DNA from 3 places in the Gracilibacillus caseinilyticus genome. Region 3 is predicted to be linked to each of the others. Evidence: riboswitches for the same ligand, from Rfam matches in the RefSeq annotation. Region 3 holds a riboswitch; each other region holds the start of a gene.
What was found. A riboswitch is a leader RNA that binds a small molecule or an ion and turns the genes downstream of it on or off. The one in region 3 is predicted to bind S-adenosylmethionine.
Positions count from the first base shown of each region.

Region 1: linked by a shared signal. The riboswitch ahead of MUN88_RS15080 (5-methyltetrahydropteroyltriglutamate--homocysteine S-methyltransferase) and the one ahead of MUN88_RS19765 (PLP-dependent aspartate aminotransferase family protein) in region 3 are both predicted to bind S-adenosylmethionine.
Region 2: linked by a shared signal. The riboswitch ahead of MUN88_RS13405 (inorganic phosphate transporter) and the one ahead of MUN88_RS19765 (PLP-dependent aspartate aminotransferase family protein) in region 3 are both predicted to bind S-adenosylmethionine.

Region 1 covers NZ_CP095072.1:3,192,214-3,197,347, reverse strand. The annotation lists gene MUN88_RS15085 (metallophosphoesterase) at 1-511, opposite strand, end outside; gene MUN88_RS15080 (5-methyltetrahydropteroyltriglutamate--homocysteine S-methyltransferase) at 900-2,006, opposite strand; SAM riboswitch class I at 2,107-2,197, opposite strand; gene MUN88_RS15075 (DUF2515 family protein) at 2,387-3,502, shown strand; gene MUN88_RS15070 (CoA-disulfide reductase) at 4,265-5,134, opposite strand, start outside.
Region 2 covers NZ_CP095072.1:2,849,846-2,854,979, forward strand. The annotation lists gene MUN88_RS13395 (aminotransferase class I/II-fold pyridoxal phosphate-dependent enzyme) at 1-844, opposite strand, end outside; gene MUN88_RS13400 (methionine biosynthesis PLP-dependent protein) at 845-1,930, opposite strand; SAM riboswitch class I at 2,006-2,106, opposite strand; SAM riboswitch class I at 2,270-2,371, shown strand; gene MUN88_RS13405 (inorganic phosphate transporter) at 2,494-3,591, shown strand; gene cobA (uroporphyrinogen-III C-methyltransferase) at 3,551-4,309, shown strand; gene MUN88_RS13415 (hypothetical protein) at 4,337-4,603, opposite strand; partial or broken gene MUN88_RS13420 (cell wall hydrolase) at 4,726-5,134, shown strand, end outside.
Region 3 covers NZ_CP095072.1:4,097,850-4,102,983, reverse strand. The annotation lists gene MUN88_RS19780 (hypothetical protein) at 117-260, opposite strand; gene MUN88_RS19775 (hypothetical protein) at 392-622, shown strand; gene MUN88_RS19770 (hypothetical protein) at 1,458-1,646, opposite strand; SAM riboswitch class I at 1,828-1,943, shown strand; SAM riboswitch class I at 2,015-2,121, shown strand; gene MUN88_RS19765 (PLP-dependent aspartate aminotransferase family protein) at 2,224-4,020, shown strand; gene MUN88_RS19760 (aliphatic sulfonate ABC transporter substrate-binding protein) at 4,044-5,051, shown strand; gene MUN88_RS19755 (ABC transporter permease) at 5,083-5,134, shown strand, end outside.

The DNA.
Region 1 (5,134 bases), 910 kb from region 3:
TACTTTGCCCAGTTGATAGATCCACCACACCGGCTATCTGGAAACTAGTATGGCCTAACAGTATTTGCACATTCTGATTATCCAATATGTTCACGCCAGCTTCACGGAGACCCTTAAATAACGATTCGTGTAAAGGATTGTCCCAATCGTGATTTCCTGAAACATAAAATACCGGAGATTGACTGATCGATAACTGTTCAACAAATGAGAGGACATCATCGATATTTTCCGTACTGCGATCCACAATATCCCCTGTCAGCACAACCACATCTGGTTCAAGTTGGATAACTTTCTCAAGTAATTTTTGATTATCTTCACCAAATTGCTTATTATGCAAGTCTGATATCTGTAATATCTGAATGGACTGGTTTCGATTCAATTTTTCATTCGACAATTGAACCTCCGCTACTTTTAACGCATTTGTATCATAATAAACTTTAATACCTACAACTATTGCTATCATACATCCTGTAATAATCAATAAGATTCCATACATTTTTTTGTTATTCATTCCCTCTACTCCAGACATTTTCGCTTTGAATTAACTTCATACCTGTAAGAAAAACTGGGAAAGCCCACCCGGTCCTAACTAACAAAATAATATACAACTACCTATAATATGGATTATGTAAAGTGGAACTGTTTGACTTTGTGGTAATTTTGATAGATTCATTTGCTTAGCAAAGCTCCGGAAATATGCCTCCGCAGGACGCGAAGTGGTTGGCCGGAGCGGTATGCCAGCTAAGCATTTCAAAATGACTTCAACGCTAGACATAGTCCATATATCTTCATGTTCAGCATGATTACTTCTATGACTGTACTTATATACTTTCTTCACTCACTACAGAAAAACCTCTTAAGCACATTATGACATGCTTAAGAGGTTTTTGCTTTACTCATTAATTCCAGATTTCTTTGGTTACTTCTACAATATATTTCAGTTTTTTCCACTGATCTTCTTCTGTCAATTTATTACCGTGATGAGTCGATGCAAATCCACATTGAGGGCTTAAGCACAACTGTTCAAGTGGTACGTATTTGGCAGCTTCCCCTACTCTTGCTTTGATTTGTTCTTTATTTTCTAATTCACCAGTTTTTGAAGTGAATAAGCCCAATACCACTCGAGCACCGCCATCTGGAATATAGTCTAGCGGCTTGAATCCACCAGAACGTTCATCATCATACTCCAAGAAGAATCCATCCACTTTCTCTTTTGCAAACAGTGTCGGTGCAATGAGATCATAACTTCCAGAGAAAGCCCAATTAGAACGGTAATTTCCACGACATAAATGCGTGGTCACAACTAAATCTTCCGGTTTGTCTTCTAAAACACCATTCACTACACGTAAAGCTAAATCAATTAAATAATCTCTGTCATACGCACCATCATTAAAAGGAATGTCCGGTGACGATAATCCAGCAATATAAACATCATCAAATTGCAAATATCGTACACCTAAATCGTAAAAAGCTTTAATGGCATCACGGTATGCCTGAATGACATCACTTGCAAAATCCTCAATATCCGGATAAATGGTTTCATTACGAATCCCTATATTAAATAATTGATTCGGACTTGGGATCGTTTGTTTAGCATCGGCACGGCCATTGACGATCTCATTAAATTCCTTAAAATCTTGTAAGAATGGATGATCTTGATTAAAAGAGATTTTTCCATTATTGCGAATATTGTAACGCTCTGTTTCTTCGTTTCCGTTAAATATGTAACCAACTTCTGGTACATAACCTTCAATTCCATTCAAATGTTCCAAGAAATCCGTATGCCAGAAGCGGCGGCGGAACTCCCCATCAGATACTAATTCCAGACCAACTTCAATCTGCTTATCGACAATGTGTGCAATTTCTTTGTTCTCTACTTCTCGCAATTCTGCTGCACTTATATTTCCTTCCTGATACGCTTTTCTTGCCTCCAATAAACTTTCTGGACGTAACAAACTTCCTACATGATCTGCTCGAAATGGTGCTGTTACTGTTTTTGTAGACATACTGCAATCCTCTCCTTCAGCTAATTGTTTGCAATAATTCTTATCCAGTAAAAAAAGACCCCCTATAAGAAGAAGGTCTTTAACGTTTAAAAACTTATTCCTCTTATCTGTTGGAATTAGCACCATGTCTTCGTATAGACTGGTTGCTGAGACATCATTAGGCCAAATCCCTCCGCCTCTCTGGATAAGAAATTATCTGAAATTATTACCACAAACACATATTACTACATAACAGAGATTGGATCAACCCATATTTGTTAAAAAATTTCAAAAAGTCTTACAATTTCCTCATTCTCCGCATAAACTCCCAGTTTAAAAGCAATCCTAGATAAATGATTAACCTGAAGAAATTACTCTAGAAAAATGAATTTGAAAGGACGGTGGCAATCATTAAGCCATCTTATCCTCTTCCGTATCCATTAAATATAATAAAACATCGATTACAAAACAAAAAAAGCTATTACGCAATTAAAGATCAGTTATCTGAACCTGAGCAAAAACTAATTAATCAGATTAACCATGACACCAGACAATATAATCGAAATAACGTCACACGTACAGAAGCTTATTTTCGCTTTTATCAGCAATTTCCAGAAGTCGAATGGAGCTTTTTGGCGCATATGGTATCAAGAAATGCCGGTTGGAATATGACCGATCTTAAAGGCAGTCTATTATCCAAACTACTGACAAAAGAACAGCAGCAATACTTTTTTCATTTTTTAGAACGGAACAATTGGCTGATATTTCAAGATGCCTATCCTCAGTTGCGCTTATACGAAGCGAGTATCCGCCTTAGCAAGAATATGTTTTACATGCTTCCGTTATTTGGAGTTTCCTACTTTATGAAAGTGATATGGGATTACTTTTATGAAAATAGACAACGTTCTCTGATTACCAATGCTTTGATTATCAACGAACAAAATTACATCGAAAACCGTGTCATTAACAACCCACAATATGCTAGAACGAATATGGAGGCGCTCGAATTTATCGTTCAGCAGATGATGCAAATGAACCAAATTATGTTTCCTTACAAGAAAGAGCATAAGGTCCAGTTAGTCGGGTTAAATGTCCATCGCTTTGAGTCATTACCTAACCGAATTGACATCGGAAAACAACTTTATCAAGTATTATTTCACCCAAAATATTATGCAGCCATTTATCAATTCGCGGTTAAAACGCCTCATTCTGGATCAAGAAAAGATTATTGGCCATCAGTCTTTCGCGAAAGTTGCCATGATCCGTTAATAAGAATAGAAAGGGAAACTCCAGCTGCCTGGCGGTTGAAACCATTATTCAGTCCGAAGCTAAGCGATGTTTGGACAGATATTCAACACCCGAATAGCGAAAAGGAAGATTGGTATACAGACTGGCACACTGTATATTTACTAGATCAGATGAACCCTCCGAAAAATCCAGACATACTACCGGCATACCATCAAACACTAGCGAAACTTCAACTGGCGGTAAAAATCAAAGAGTGGATCGGAAAGTAAAGGCAAGCAGATGACGGTACTAACCTACAATTCTAAGCAATTGTTCGGGGGAATATTGATAGCATTTCAATTGTTGCAACATATTGCAACTAAATCCTATCATATGCAGTTTATGATCACGAAGATTATCTTCGGTTATTCTCTTATATACTCTAATTACTGTCGATGTGAAAGAAGTTGTATAACAATTTTGCTATTATGAAATATTTTATGTGCGTAGCAAAGCTCAGGGAATATGCTCCGCGTCCTGTTGGGCACGGCTTCAGCTAGGCTACTACTTGGACTAATTCTTTGTTGCCTTGTGCCGAAGAAGCTCACTTCGAAGCGATAACTTGTAGACACAGGCACAGATAAAGTGGATCTTCAGCTCGTACTGACGCATGCGGAGTCTCCGCATATTTCCTACGCTTAAGTGAAACTCCACAACGATTGGAACATCTATAAGCATTGGTGCAAAGCTTTTTTCACCTCATGTAATTGTTTTATATAGATCTTAATGTAATAGATTAATATGCTAGCACTTCTATCAGTTGTAGAACTTAAACTTTAGCGCAGGCCAACCACGTAGACTCCACGGAACTGCAGGACGCGGAGTGGCTGGCCGGAGCGGTATCCTAGCACATTAAATCTGTCAAAATCAACTCAACTCTTGTTAGCAAATAGTTGCATTACTTCGTAGTTTGCTTCAACTCTATATCACTTCATAATAAAACCGGTCGTTTTCTAGTACGCGCGCTTCGGTTATGACAAGCTTCATTGTATTTAAGTTCTACGGGAAATTTGTTGAATAGGGTCCCAAACACTGTTGTAGGGTGGCGCATAGGAAAGATCCAGATCTTGCAGTTCCTGAATTGTCATTTTATTATACAAAGCAGTAGCAAGTACATCAATTCGCTTATCTGTCCCTTCTTCACTAATCACTTGCCCCCCCAATAATTGATTGGTTTGGCGATGATATAATAGCTTGATATGTAATAGATCAGCACCAGGGTAATATCCTGCATGATTAGTGCTCTTTCTCGAAAGTGCTTCATACGGTATTTGTAATTTCGTCGCCTCTGCTTCCGTTAATCCAGTTCTCGCTAATGATAAGTCAAAGAATTTGATAATAGAAGTTCCGACAATCCCTTTAAACGTTAACGGATTCCCCGCCATATTTGCTCCTGCAATCCTGCCTTGTTTATTTGCTGTCGTTCCAAGTGGAATATAATCTTCCAACTGTTTTACAATATGATAATCTGTCGCACAATCCCCCGCTGCAAAAACATTGGCTGCCGAAGTTTGCATATACGGATTAACGCGAATAGCTCCTTCTTCATTACGCTGGATATTAGAATGCGCAAGGAATTCTGTATTAGGTTTGACTCCAGCACTAATTAGAACCAAATCACTAGGATACTGAGATTTATCTGTTATGACTTTCTGGACTCGTTGGTTGCCGCTAAAACCTGTGACCTCTTCCGTTAAAATGACTTCAACATTGTGCTTACGCGCCTCATTTTCAATGAGAGCAGCCATTTCATTATCGAAAATGCTGGCGAGTTGATCTCCTCTTTGTATCAACCTTACTTTTTTTCCAAGAGAAGTGAAGCTTTCTGCCATTTCCAAGCCAATATAGCCACCACCAACAAT
Region 2 (5,134 bases), 1.2 Mb from region 3:
ATCCCGGATAATAGACATGGTCAATGCCTTCCAGCTCTGTTAAGTTTGAGGCAATTTTTTCTGCGGAGCTGGCACTTTTTTGAAAACGCGGTTCCAAGGTTTTCATTCCTTGCAGTAATTGATAGCAATCCTTTGCACCTAAGATAGCGCCGTACGTATTTTGAACAAATTTCAGTCTGCCAGCAAGTTCTTCACTTTTGGTCACTGCTAAGCCGGCTACAATATCACTGTGTCCTGATAAAAATTTAGTAGCACTGTGTAAGACGATATCAACACCTAAATCAAGTGGCTGCTGATATAAAGGCGTCATAAAAGTATTATCCAGAAACGTAAAACAGTCATTTTCTTTCGCTAATGATACAACAGCACGGATATCTGTTATTTGTAATAAAGGATTAGCAGGTGTTTCAATATAAATAACTTTAGTATTCGGCTGAATCGCTTCCTCCACCTCTGATAAGTTTGTCATATCGACAAAAGTATGTTCAATTGAAAATTGTGCTAACAATTTGGTGACAAATCGGAATGTACCACCATATACATCCTTACTGATGACAATATGATCTCCAGTTTCTAATAGCATAAATGCAGAAGATATAGCCGCCATTCCGGACGAAAAGGCAAAACCAGCAACCCCATTTTCCAACTTAGCAATCGTTGCTTCAAGCTGATCACGAGTTGGATTACCTGAGCGGCTATAATCATATGGGCCGAATTCATGTAACTCTTGCTGGTGGTAAGTAGAAGATACATAGATTGGTGGATTTACTGCTCCTGTATATTTCTCATGATAACCTTGCTGATTTCCTCCATGGGCTAATAATGTTTCTTTTTTATGTGTCATTTATTTCCCTCCTAATGCTTGATCTAGATCAGATTTAAGGTCTTCAATATTTTCAATTCCTACCGAAAAACGTAGTAATGTGTCGCTAATACCTCGACGTTCTAATTCATCTTTCGGGATATCAGCATGCGTCTGAGTTGTTGGATAGGTGATGAAGCTCTCCACACCTCCAAGACTCTCGGCAAAGGAAATGACTTTTAATTGTTCCAGAAACGGTGCAATTAGGCTATTATCAGTAACGCGAAAACTGATCATTGCTCCTTTTCCGGGGTATAAGACATCTCTCACTTTGTCATGTTCACGCAGAAAAGCTGCCAGAATCTGAGCGTTTTGCTGTTGGCGTTCTAATCGTAACGTCAAGGTTTTCATTCCTCTAATCAGTAACATACTATCCAATGGAGATAACACCGCTCCAATGGCATTATGTAAATAAAAAAGCTGCTCACCGAGCTCATGATCCTTGACAGCAACAAGTCCTGCTAAGACATCGTTATGGCCACCAAGGTACTTCGTTGCAGAATGTATGACAATATCTGCACCTTCCGTTAATGGCTGCTGCAGATATGGTGTATAGAACGTATTATCTACGATCAGCAAGGCATCATGCTTTTTGGCAATTGCCGCTATATACTGGATATCGATCTCCATTAACAATGGATTAGTCGGTGTTTCAATAAAGATTGCTTTCGTATTTGGGGTAATATGTCGTTCCACATTCTCCGGACTGACATATACTGGTGTAACTTGATAAGATTGCTGTAAGTGTTGAAATAAGCGGTAGCTGCCACCATAAATGTCTTCCGTTACGAGAATTTCGTCTCCATGTTTAAATAAGGAAAAGACTAATTGAATGGCAGCCATACCTGAAGAACAGGCAAATCCTTGCACACCTTTTTCTAATGAAGCGATTGCTTCTTCCACAATTTCCCGGGTAGGATTCGCTGTTCGCGTATAATCGTACCCGGTTGACTGTCCAAGCGTTGGATGCTGGTAAGCGGTAGATAAATAGATTGGTGCTTCTACTGCACCTGTTCGTGGATCTTTTCTGTTGCCAATTTGGGCAAGAATGGTTTCAATTTGATTCATATTATGTACATCCTTTCTATAAATAAAAAAAGAGGTCTTCGATAAGTAGAAGACCTCCTTTATGTCAGGCAGCATCTCTTATCTTTGGCAAAAACCATCTGGAATTAGCACCATACAATAGTTTGCTGGTTGCTGAGGTATCATCGGGCCAGTCCCTAAACCTCTCTTGATAAGATTATATTTTCATGGAAATTTAATACATTAATTGTACCTTATTTAGGAAGAAATTACAACAGTGATACAAAAAAATATTTTTATGGAACCCATTGACAATCCTTGTTCTATCTATTATAGTAAGTACAACACAAATTTAGTGGAAAATTATGAAAATAGTATAGCATCTTATCGAGAGAGAAGGAGGGAACTGGCCCTATGAATTCTCAGCAACAGGCTTTAAATGCACTGTGCTAAATCCAGCAGGTATAACTTGACAGATAAGTGGAACAGACTCCTACTTCATCGTCAAGTAGGATTTTTTATAGGTATTAATCCGAGTTTTCAGATGGGTAATAGTGTAATAGTATTAAAAATTGATAGACAATAGCTGAAAGTTGGGATGAAAGATGTTAACGTTCGTTGCGATTTTAGCTGCATGTTTGTTTGCCTTTAATATAGGAGCAAGTGGATCAGCAGCAAGTATGAGTATTGCTTATGGATCAAAAGTAATAAAAAAGCGAAAGCATGCATTATGGATTGCTGGAGCAGGTGCCATAACGGGGGCTGTTCTAGGAGGGGAGCATGTAACGAAGACGCTTGGTAAAGGAATAATTCCGGAATCGATATTGGATGTGAAAGTAGCCTGTATCATATTAGTCGTATCTGCTTTTACATTACTCATTACAAATTACATCGGCATCCCGCTATCGACTAGTGAAGTGACCGTAGGAGCTATTATTGGTGTTGGGATAAGCTATCAACAATTACATTTTCAAAACATATTAATGATCGTTTCTTTTTGGTTGATCGTTCCTTTAGCAGCTTTTCTGATTACATTGAGCTTAGAGAAAATTAGAAATAAATTTGCCAATCGTTTTACGATCCGGCCACCAGTAAAAGTATTAGCATGTTTATTGATTATAACTGGTGCGATTGAAGCGGTTGCTGCCGGTATGAATAATGTTGCAAATGCATTAGGCCCCTTGGTGGGAGCTGGTATTGCATCGATGGAAACGGGCTTGCCATTAATGGCGCTGGTGGTAGCGTTGGGAAGTATTTTTTTCGGGGGCAGAGTTATCGAAACCAATGCAAAAAAGATTACCTCCTTGTCACTTGGGAATGGTGTGGTAATTTCAGGAGCTACAGGTGGTCTTGTTGTCGCTGCTTCTTTACTTGGTGTCCCAATTCCGATGACACAGGTTACCACATCTGCGATTGTTGGTATCGGAGCGAGCAAAGATGTATCCTCGATTTGGAAGCAAAAGGTGATTCATCAAATTGCGAAAGTATGGGTTACCTCACCGATTGTCTCTCTTGTCATTTCCTTTATATTGACAGAGATTATCGTACAACAAAGTTTTGAACAGGTCGTATTAGTAGTATTATCGATCGTAGCAACTTATATTTTAGTTAGATACAGAGAAAAACCTGCAAAAGCAATTACAGGAAAAGGATGGGATCAACATGGGGAAAGTGTATTTAGTGGGAGCAGGACCAGGAGATGAAGAATTAATCACGGTAAAAGGTGTTCGAGCGATCAAGGAAGCAGATGTGATTCTGTATGATCGGCTTGTTAATCATTCATTATTAGATTATGCCAAGGCAGATGCTGAGCTGATTTTTTGTGGGAAAATGCCTCGGAAACATGGATTGATACAGGAGAAAATAAACGAGCAATTGATTTATCATGCTAAAAAAGGTAAAACGGTTACGAGATTAAAAGGAGGAGACCCTTTTATCTTCGGCCGTGGCGGGGAAGAAGCGCTACATTTAGAAGAACATCAAATAGAGTATGAAGTAGTACCAGGCATCACATCTGCTATAAGTGCTGCTGCCTATGCAGGAATACCTCTTACGCACAGGACGATCAGCGGTTCAGTAAGCTTTATCAATGGTTCTGACCCAGACGGAAAAACGGATGAACAATGGCGACACTTAGCACTTGGTGCTGATACACTATGCTTTTATATGGGAGTGCGAAAGTTTCCAATTATTTGTGAGAAATTAGTGCAAGCTGGCCTTGTAGAAACAACGCCAGTATCAATCATTCATTGGGGTACGTTTTCGCATCAGAAATCAATTGCAGCTGATTTGGCTACGGTATCTGAAAGGTTAGATGAAATCAGTAATCCGTCGATGATCGTGGTTGGGGAAGTCGTTAGATTAAGAGAAAAAATCCGTTGGTTTCAAGAACAAAAGGAAACCATTCAAACTTTCAGTTAAAAAGGATGACTAGTGATTTTATCATTACTAGTCATTTTTTGTTGCGTTTCGGAGTTGTTCCTGGTCTTTATCGAAGTTCCACGTTGGGTTTAGCCTATCGATTAGCTGTTGAAGCTGGACTTCATTTAAATCCTGTTGACCGGTGGAATGGTTAAGATAAGACTTTAATTCCCATTCTCCGCCTTTTTTATTTTCAAGCGCTTTCCACTTTACGGTAAATACATATTCCTGATTGGCAATGATGGCGTGGAATAGTAAGATGTCATTATGCAGAATAAAATTACTTAATTCCAATCAAAACACCTCCTTATCATCAGTATAGCATATACCGGAATCGTTTACATAGGAAGTTGGCCAATGGATATTCATCATTTTAGTGTCCCTGAATATAAAGGGAATAGAGGGAAGTATTCTTTATGACAGTAATTAAGGCAAACGATGCTGATGTGAAATTGTTGGCAAGATTGATGAGAGCAGAAGCTGAAGGTGATGGCCAGCTTGGAATGTTAATGGTGGGTAATGTTGGCGTTAACCGGGTGAAGGCAGCTTGTTTAGATTTTACTGACATTAATTCGATTAACCGGATGGTATATCAGAGTCCTGGTGGATTTGAAGCGACACAGAAAGGCTATTTTTATCAAAGGGCAAGGGAGAAAGATATTCGCTTAGCGAGAAGATCGATCGATGGTGAACGCACACATCCTGCTTCTAACTCATTATGGTTTTTCAGACCTGAGGGGAGCTGTCCAGCACAATGATATGGACAATGGAATTCCGGGCGTTTTAAAAGCCATTGCTTCTTCTCGCCGACCGATGCCGAGTGTC
Region 3 (5,134 bases):
AGGTAAAGTGAAATGTAAGCAAGTAAAGAGGGTGTAACTAAGTTATGGATTTTAAATAAAAACACTAAGATACATTTGGATCTTAGTGTTTGAGGGTCTGCCTGTAAGTTTACAAATTATTTAAAGAACTTTTTAATCATCTTGTTTGCAGATTTATTTTTAACTTTTTTACTAACTTCGCGTTTAATTTTATCTTTCTTTGCGGGGTCCATATTCATCCACGCTTTAGCGCCTTTTTTAGCAATTGATTTCAGCTTCATTTGCTATCACCTCGAAAATAGTATATCAATATAATGCTTTGGAATCCAAGACTAACCCTGAGAAATATATTTTATGTTTAACAATCCAAAAATAGTGGTAAATATACTTTGTATTAACAGGAGGTTTACAAATGAATTGTTCATGGAAAAAAAGAAAATTACTTAGTCAGACTTTGCGCCTAACGTCGATAATATTAGCGTTAGCAACGGTGCTGGTCATGTCGTTATGTAATGTATTACCATTGCCGAACACCTTTACTTGGATGTTAGCAATCGCGGTGATTGCAGGGACATTTGCGCTAATTCCTCATTTAAATTCTACCAGACATCTGTTTAAGAAGTATCTAATACAACGTAACTAACCTATAAGTTTTAAGTTATAACTATAATGAGTCATGTAAAAATCGTTCCACGCTTTAGGAACGATTTTTTAATTCAGAAGCAAATGATCGTAGATAAACTATTATGAACTAAGAAAAACCGGGAAAGCCCACCCGGTCCTAACTAACATAAATAATATACAACTACCTATAATATGGATTATGTCAAGTAGCGTTGCATCCATTTTGAAATGTAGTTAGAGGTATGATGCCTTCTACCAACCACTTCGCGTCCTTGTGGAGCACGGCTTCTGCTAGGCTACTACTTGAAATGCTTCTTTGCTGCCTTGTGCCAAGGAAGCGTACTTCGAAGCGATACTAGCAGACACAGGCACAGACAAAGTGGATCTTCAGCTCGCGCTGACGCATGAGGAGTCTACGTGGTTGGCCTGCGCTAGGGTATAGATCTATAACAGAGACATGAGGAAACAGATTGATTGATATCCTCATGTGACAATCTATAATAGCTGCTTTATTTTCAAATACATTATGCTTAGAACTGTTGCTTTTAGCTGTTCCAATCGTTGTAGAACTTCCATTAAGCGTAGGAAATATGCGGAGACTCCCGTGGGATCAGTCGCGTCCGAAAATCCCGCAGGAAAGCGGTCTCTGCTTTCTGAGGAAGTTGAGGCCGACCCCACAGGACGCGGAGCATATTTCCGGAGCTTTGCTAAGCAGGTGAAATCTATCAAAATTAACACAATGTCCAGACAATTCTACTTGACATAATCCATATTATAAGAACCCATCAATCATGTTTAGCAAGTTTACTTCTATGACTTTACTTTTATACTTTCTTACCTGGGGACAAAAGCTCTTAGCCTTCCATTATATTAAACACAATAATCAATAATATAAAAGACACTTTTAGTAATTCGTCATCCGTTACACTTTTGATCAGTAATACATAAACCAATCCTGTGATTAAATTGTCTCCAATCAACAGCATCGTGATGATGTCTAAAAGCGGCAGTGTTTCTGCGAGCACATCTATATGGTTCTCCATTGTATTCACCCTTTTCTGCTACATCGTATTTTAACGGACTCAAGGATGTGCAATCCCTTGGTATAAAGGCATTTTATGGTAATTTAAAACATTCAAAATATTTATTGACACTATTTTCAGAACATGCTAAAGTATATCTAACAAACGATAAACATGAGTAAACAACTCGGAATTGAATAGATTCTTATCCAGAGAGGTGGAGGGACATGGCCCTTTGAAGCCTCGGCAACCATTAGGTGATTATCGACTGATACAGGTGCCTATTCCACTAAGCGTTCAAGCTTAGAGAGATAAGAGAGCGAAGCCATTAGTTAAGTCTCTCTATCTTGTATGGGGGACTTTTTAAATCGTTACAACTAAATAGTAAACTCTTATCCAGAGAGGCGGAGGGACTGGCCCGAAGATGCCCAGCAACCATTAAGCAGCTGCTTAAAAGGTGCTAATTCCTGCAGGTAACTATCCTGGCAGATAAGAGGAAGACTACTGCAATGTGAGTAAAAGCCTTCTTCTTACGAAGAAGGCTTTTTAATTATTAGAAAAGCACTAATTTTTTGAAAACTTGGGGAGGAAATAAAACATGACAAATTACAAACATTCAACGTATGATCCAGAAACAATTCATTTACACGGTGGGCAGGCGCCAGATCCGACAACAGGTTCACGTGCTGTGCCAATCTATCAATCTACTTCCTACGTATTCCATGACACGGAGCATGCGGAACGGTTATTTGCACTAGATGAGCCGGGAAATATATATTCGCGAATCGGAAATCCAACTGTAGACGTTTTTGAAAAAAGAATGGCACTCTTGGAAGATGGGGTTGCCTCAGTTGCCACTTCATCAGGGATGTCCGCCATCACGCTGTCGATTTTAAATCTTGCCAGTGCAGGAGATGAGATTGTAGCAGGTGTGAACTTATATGGTGGTACGTATAATCTGTTTAATATAACATTGCCACGGTACGGCATTAACGTAAAATTCGTCGATCCAACAGATCCTGAGAATTTTAAAGCAGCGATTAATGAGAATACGAAAGCTGTCTATGGTGAAATTATTGGGAATCCAGGGTTGCAGGTGTTGGATGTAGAAAGAGTTTCGGAAATTGCCCATGACGCAGGCATCCCATTAATTATCGATAACACGTTCGCAACCCCATTTGGTTGTAAGCCGATTACATTAGGAGCGGATATTGTCGTTCACTCTGCGACGAAATGGATTGGGGGGCACGGTACATCTATCGGTGGTGTGATTGTCGATGGAGGAAGATTTAACTGGAATTCAGAGAAATATCCAGCGTTTACAGAACCAGATCCGAGTTACAATGGCATCCGTTATGCGGTTGACTTTGGTACATTAGCCTTTATTACTAAGGTTCGTGTCCAACTGCTAAGAGATTTTGGTGCTGCTTTAAGTCCATTCAATGCGTTCCAGCTATTACAAGGACTTGAAACACTTCACTTGAGAGTGGAACGTCATAACCGGAATGCCCAGGAGTTAGCGGAATACTTGCACCACCATGAGGCGGTCGAATGGGTGAGATATCCAGGCTTGGAAGACCATCCATCCCATGAACTGGCAACACGTATTTTGAATAATGGCTTTGGTTCGATTATCGTCTTCGGTATTAAAGGTGGCCGTGACGCTGGCCGTGGCCTGATCAACAATGTAGCACTTTGGTCACATGTAGCAAACGTTGGGGATGCAAAATCCTTAATTATTCACCCAGCATCGACTACACATCAGCAATTAACGAAAGAGGAACTAGATAAAACAGGTGTATCGGAAGAATTAGTGCGTTTGTCTGTCGGTATTGAGTCGATACGCGATATCCAAAATGACTTAGATCAAGCCTTAGTAAAAGCAACAGGAATCGGAACAGAAAGAGAAAAACAAATTGTTGTTAATGACGAAGGGGTTATTAAATGGGCATTAAACTCTCCATATGAAAGATATCAGGAAAATGGCGAAGAACAGACTCGTCAAAAAACATTAGCAATCGTCGGATTAAGCGGAAAAGAAGCACGACCTAGCTATCGACTCGCTAGAAAAATGCAAAGGCTTGGCTATAAGATCATACCGGTCAACCCGAGAGAAACAGAGATTCTAGGTGAGCAAGCCTATCCTGATCTTAAGAGTGTTCCAGTAGATATTGATATTGTGCAAGTGTTCCGCAGTCCTGATGCAGCAATCGAAATCGCCAAAGAAGCAATTGAAGTGAATCCAAAAGTATTCTGGCTGCAAGAAGGCGTGGTATCACCGAAAGCAGAACAAGTAGCATTGGAAGGTGGTCTGCAAGTCGTCCATAACCGCTGCACGTATAAAGAAGCACAACGATTAAGAGGTACCATTTCCACATACGCATGTGAAATTTAAAAAGAAAATAAGGGGGCAGTATCATGAGTAAAGCACCATTAATAGATTTGAGAAGTTTTCTTGCCATTGCAGTTTTTGGAATTATTGTTCTCTTCGCTGTTGGATGTTCATCCAGCAGTGAAGCTGAAACAAAGCCATCTGAAATTAGATTGGATTATGCCTATTATTCACCAACCAGCTTGGTGTTAAAGAAATTTGGCTGGGCGGAAGAAGCATTTGCTGAGGAAGATATCGATGTATCCTGGACGCTAAGTCAAGGGAGTAACAAAGCAATTGAATTTTTAAATAGTGATAGCGTTGACTTTGGTTCCACAGCAGGAGCAGCAGCGCTTATAGCAGAATCAAATGGTGTACCGTTGGAAAATGTCTATGTGTACTCTCAGCCGGAATGGACGGCATTAGTGACAAATGAAGGATCGGGAATTGAAAAGATTGAAGATTTGAAAGGCAAGAAAGTAGCAGCAACGCTTGGGACTGATCCATATATATTCTTAGTAAGAGCTTTAGATTCAGTTGGCATGTCCATTAATGATATTGAATTAGTCAACTTGCAGCATGCGGATGGTGGAAATGCATTAGTTAACGGTGATGTGGATGCTTGGGCAGGCCTTGATCCCCACATGGCAAAACACGAATTAGAATCTGGCGCGCAATTATTCTTTAGAGATATCAATTTAAATACTTATGGATTCTTAAATGTTCGAGAAGAATTTGCCGAAGCTCATCCGGAGTATGTGGAACAAGTAATTGAGTTGTATGAAAAAGCTCGTCAATGGATTTTGGATAATCCAGAGGAAGCGGCTGAATTACTTGCTGAAGAAGCAGATATTAGTGTGGATGTGGCAAAAGTGCAGTTAGTGGAGCGAACGGATTTTTCTAACCCGATCCCAGGACAGCAGCATATTGATGCGATCACAGCTGCAGGTGAAGTGCTGAAACAGGCGGGTGCTATTAATAAAGACGCTGATGTTGAAGCGTTAACAAATGAATTGATTAATCCGGAATATGCCGAAACTGTCATTGAGCAGTAGGGCAGGTGGGATATAGGAGGGGGCAAAAATCATGGCGAAAGACCAACACCAATTAGCAACGGCTGGATATGTACATCCAAAGG